DNA from 2 places in the Pseudarthrobacter lactosi genome. Region 2 is predicted to be linked to the other one. Evidence: predicted binding sites of a transcription regulator. Region 2 holds the regulator's gene; the other holds the start of a gene.
The links. The regulator LexA, encoded in region 2, represses DNA repair genes until DNA is damaged. The targets are predictions, from matches to a motif close to TCGAACANNTGTTCGA.
Positions count from the first base shown of each region.

Region 1: ACZY0Q_RS03385 (DUF6504 family protein) is a predicted target of LexA. The motif match lies at 1,321-1,336, and genes of this name have one in related genera.

Region 1 covers NZ_JBVAYS010000001.1:746,878-749,326, forward strand. The annotation lists gene ACZY0Q_RS03380 (DNA polymerase III subunit alpha) at 1-930, opposite strand, end outside; gene ACZY0Q_RS03385 (DUF6504 family protein) at 927-1,262, opposite strand; gene ACZY0Q_RS03390 (hypothetical protein) at 1,417-1,806, shown strand; gene ACZY0Q_RS03395 (chorismate mutase) at 1,876-2,196, opposite strand; gene ACZY0Q_RS03400 (VOC family protein) at 2,216-2,449, shown strand, end outside.
Region 2 covers NZ_JBVAYS010000002.1:737,943-740,391, reverse strand. The annotation lists gene ACZY0Q_RS13285 (histidinol-phosphate transaminase) at 1-239, opposite strand, end outside; gene ACZY0Q_RS13280 (LysM peptidoglycan-binding domain-containing protein) at 318-758, opposite strand; gene lexA (transcriptional repressor LexA) at 1,107-1,850, shown strand; gene ACZY0Q_RS13270 (ATP-dependent DNA helicase) at 1,864-2,449, opposite strand, start outside.

The sequences.
Region 1 (2,449 bases), on a different contig from region 2:
CCGCTTCCAGCCCATGTCAGTCACCGGGTCAATCCGGCAGAAGTCGGCGAGCGCCTCGGTCTGTGCCATCAGTTGCTTGAGGTCCGCTGCACCATATCCTGCAGCGCGGATGATTTCCTTGCCGAGCTGAAGCATCTGCGCAGAGGATTTGAGCCAGCCCTGCCCGTTGGGCTGGAGCAGCGGTTCGGCCGCGAGTTCGGGGAGGGACTTCAGGGTCCGGGCGGAGTCGAGCACGTCCGCCGTGGCGGCTCCGTCCTCTGCGCAGTAGCGGACCGCGTTGGTGAGCACGGCCGGTACATGGTGTTCTTCCGCGAGCTTGAGCATTCGTACCGCATGGGCGGTGCTCAGGGGCGTCCCGGGGGCAGTGAGCTGGGAGACGACTTCCGCCACCAGGGTTTTTGGGGGCATGGCGTCCAGCCAGCCTTTGAAAAGGGTGCGCGGACGGAGGTAACGCCGGCCGCCCATGGCCCGTCCGACGTCGGAATCCGGGCCGATCAGTACCGTCAGGACCGGCTTCAGGGTTTTGGGGTCGAGTGTGCGGGAGGCGAGTTCGGCGCGGGTGACCGCCACCGGCACCGCTCCCCCGGCTTTGCCGGAGGTGCGGGCATGGGCATCGGACACCAGCCGGCACAGGGCGCGGTAGCCCGCCCCGTTGTTGTTGCCACGGGCGAGCACCACCACCCTGCCGGCGAGCTGGGTGCGGTGGTCGCCGTCGTCGTCGAAAACCGCAAGGTCCACACCCACGATGGGGTCGATGCCGGCGGCCATGCAGGCTTTGAGGTGTTTGATGGTGCCGTACAGGCCGTCCCGGTCCGTGCAGGCGAGCGCGGTTGCGCCGTCCGCGGCGGCAACCTGGGCCAGTTCATCGGGCCAGGCCACGCCATAGTGTGCGCTGAAGGCCGTGGAAACGTGAAGGTGGGAGAAGCTCATGCCGTTTGGGGCCGGAGTGCGTCGTGGATCCGCAGGATCCTCCAGCGGCCACTGCCGACATGCCTGCTCAGGTCCAGGGTGAGCGGCTCTCCTGCATCCCGAGGGCCGGCAGTCTGCGGGTCCGGCTGTACTTGGACGCGCCAGATTTCATGGTCCACCAGCCCCGGCCCGCTGCCGAGGGGCGCCCGGCGTTCCTCGGCCCACCACTGCCGGCGTTCGTACCACCGGACAGGCTCGGCGCACACCGTGTAGTGCCGCCCGGCCCACTGGAGTTTCAGCGGCTGGCCCGCAGGGGTGCAGACGACGTCCACGGACTCGCTGAACATACCCATGGGCGCCTCCCGAACTGAACGGATCTGATGCAAAATGCTGACGCAAAAAGCACAGTATTCGAATACATGTTCGAATAAATCAAGTCTACGACGGCGCTCCGACAAAACCTAGACAGGGGTGGACGGACGGGCAGCAGGAGGGCAGGATTGTGGCATGAGCACCCATGACGCACTCCTCAAGCACGTAAGCATCAAGGCCCAGGACGAAAAGCTCGTGGCAACCTTCGCTATCGACGGCAACATTCCGGGGGCAGGTGCGTACGTAGTGGGACTGGTGGCGGCGAGCCCGGATTACTCATCACAGAGACGGTTGGGCATTGAGTTCATGAACGGGGAGGCCATTGCCTTCTACTCGTTCAGCCATGACCAGAGCGCCGAGGAAAACTATGATCTTGCCGGCGTGACGCACTCGGGCAACACCATCACGGGCAACTTCCCTGTCGCCGCCGTCCATGGCCTGGGCAAGGGACACATCATGTCGGCCTTCAGCGAGGCTGACGGCCGGGAATTCCAGTCGGGCGTCGCCGTCGAGGAAGCGCTCTAGGGAGCACGCAACTAGCAAACACCGGGCAGGTGCTGCCGGAACCTTATCCGAGCAGCACCTGTGGCGGCGTCAGCTGCTTTTTTTGTGGACCTTCATTTCGAGTTCGATGAACCCCGAGATCATGGCCCGGTAGGTTGATTCCACGATGTCCGGATCAATGTCCTTCTTGTCCGCGGCGGCCCGGACATGCTCAATCACCCGTTCCACCCGGCCGGGGGCGCGGACTTCAGCGTCGTCCCCCTTCAGGGTTCCGGCGATCCGGATCAGGCGTTCACGCCGCGCAATGAGCGTGACAATCTGCTCATCAACCTCGTCGACCGCAATCCGAACGGCTGCGAGCTGTTCCTTGTCGGCCAAAGCATCCCGATCGTTTCCTTGAATTGTTGCCATCTTCTGACAGTATCGAAGCATGCAGCCCAGAGTCGACTTCATTTCGCTAGGCGTTCGCAGTGTTGACGCCTCCCGCCGGTTCTACGCGGAAGGCCTCGGCTGGCCTGTCCACCGGGAGTTTCCCGGCGATGTGGTGTTCATCCAGGTCAACCACGGGCTCATCCTTTCCCTGTGGGACGCCGCGCAGATGCATGCCGAGGCCGGTGTAGGTGCCCCCGGCCCGGTCCCCTGCATCACGCTCAGCCACAACCTG
Region 2 (2,449 bases):
TATTCGGCCAGCGCTTCGCGGAGTTCGGTGAACTCACGGTCCGGATAGCGGTTGAGGCCTGCCGCCGCTTCCGTCACAGCGGCACTGATCGCGGCCCGGACGTCTGCCGGGACCCCATGGGTGTTTTCGTTGACGTTCAGCAGGATGGGCACATCCAGTTGCGGGGCACCGTACGGGGTCAGCCCGCGGAGGTTGGTCCGGAGGGGAAGTCTGTTCAGACGCTCTAGCTGGTCATTCACCTGAACAGTTTAGGTCCGAAGCAGACGGCCGGAAAATGTGACGGGCTGCTGCGGCACGTGCCTGGGCCTGAAGCCTCCCTATTTGGTGGGGACGAAGAGCTGCTGTCCGGGGACCACGCCGCCGGCGGAAAGGTTGTTCAACTGGGCAATATCTGCGATGACATCCCGGGGATCACGCTCGGGCGCAACGGTACTGGCGATGGCCCAAAGCGACTGCCCGGCCTGCACTGTGACCGAGGCTGTTGGCGTCAACGACAGGTCTGCGGCAGAGTCGGCAGCCTTTGCCGGGGCGTTGAGGAAACCTGCCAGGGAAAGCAGGATTGCGGCAAGGATCACCAGCGGGAAGCCGATGAGGACAATCCGGCCCCGACGGGTCAGACGCAGCGGCGGCCGGGATTCCCTGCGCTGCCTGGGCGCCGAACCCGACGTTGGCCCGGGCGCGGACCACTGCCGCGAGGTGAGGTCCTGCACGGAAACGAGCTGCGGACGCGAGTCCTGCGAAGCAGATAAAGCTGACATGAAATGAGCCCTCCTGGACCATACTGTGCTGCCCGGCGCGCCCTCCGCGTCCACTTGCCGGTGCCGGCCTGGGCCGTCCATAAATTCGAATATTCGAATCCGCAAGCAACGAGTAGAACACATGTTCGAACTTTGCTTCTTCATTTTTAGCACTTATCAACGAATATTGTCGAGACTCGCTAGAACAAATGTTTGAAAAAGCCTTATGGCTGGCCTACGTTTGGATCAAGAACAACCACCTCTGTAGTTGATCAGCAGGGTCTGACAATCAACTCCGACACCAGCCCCGGGGCGTTCCAGGCACCAGCGGCCGGAGCGGATCAGGGCAACCGAAAGGCATTGGCGAACATGGCAGCACCAGCCGCCGAGGGCAAGGCGACACCGCGCCGTCAGCCCCAACGGACCCCCAAGGGGCTCACCGCCCGCCAGAAGAAGATCCTTGAAACCATCCAGCGCTCGGTGAATGACAACGGCTATCCGCCGTCGATGCGTGAAATCGGCGACACCGTGGGCCTGGCGAGCTTGTCCAGCGTGACCCATCAGCTCTCGCAGTTGGAGAAACTGGGATACCTGCGCCGGGACCCGAAGCGTCCGCGCGCCATGGAGGTCCTGATGCCGTTGACGCTTGACGGCGGGTCGGCCAAGACCAACGGGGCAACCAAGCCTTCAGTCCTGCACGGCATCGGCGGAACGGTCACCGAGCTTCCCTCTGCCATGGACACCGCTATGGTGCCGTTGGTGGGCCGGATCGCGGCCGGCGGGCCCATCCTTGCTGATCAGGTGGTGGAAGACGTGATGCCCCTGCCACGGCAGCTCGTGGGCCAGGGTGAGCTTTTTATGCTGCGCGTGGCCGGCGACTCCATGGTAGACGCGGCCATCTGCGACGGCGACTGGGTAGTGGTCCGCCGCCAGGCCGACGCCGCCAACGGCGACATCGTCGCGGCCCTGCTGGACGATGAAGCCACCGTCAAGACGTTTCGCCAGCGTGATGGCCACACGTGGCTGTTGCCGCAGAACACGCAGTACGAGCCCATTCTGGGCGATCACGCCACGATTATGGGCAAAGTCGTCTCAGTCCTGCGGTCTTTGTAGTACCCGCGCTTCGTCAGGCGCTCTTCCCGGCCAGCCTTTCAAGGGCGGCAAACGCTGTCTTGCGGTCCGTGGTGGGCCAGAACGGCGGCAGCGCTGCGCGGAGGAATCCGGCGTAGCGCTCGGTGGCAAGCCGGGAATCAAGCACGGCCACCACGCCTTTGTCTCCGGTGGAACGGATCAGCCGGCCCGCGCCCTGAGCCAGGCGGATGGCCGCATGGGTCGCCGATACCGCCATAAAGCCGTTTCCGCCGGCCTGTGCAACGGCGCGGGACCGTGCGGTCATCAGCGGATCATCCGGCCGCGGGAATGGAATGCGGTCGATCACCACGAGCCGGCATGATCCGCCCGGAACATCAACACCCTGCCACAGGGACATGGTTCCGAAGAGGCAGGTGTCGGGCTCGTCCGCGAACTGCTTCACGAGGGCAGTCATGGTGGAGTCGCCCTGGCACAGAATGCTGAGGCCGAGCCGGGGACGCATCGCCTCCGCTGCCTCCTCGGCGGCACGGCGCGATGAAAAGAGACACAGGGCGCCGCCACCGGACGCCCGGATCAGCGCCTCGAGTTCATCGAGTGCCTCCGGCGAAGCCCCGCGGCCC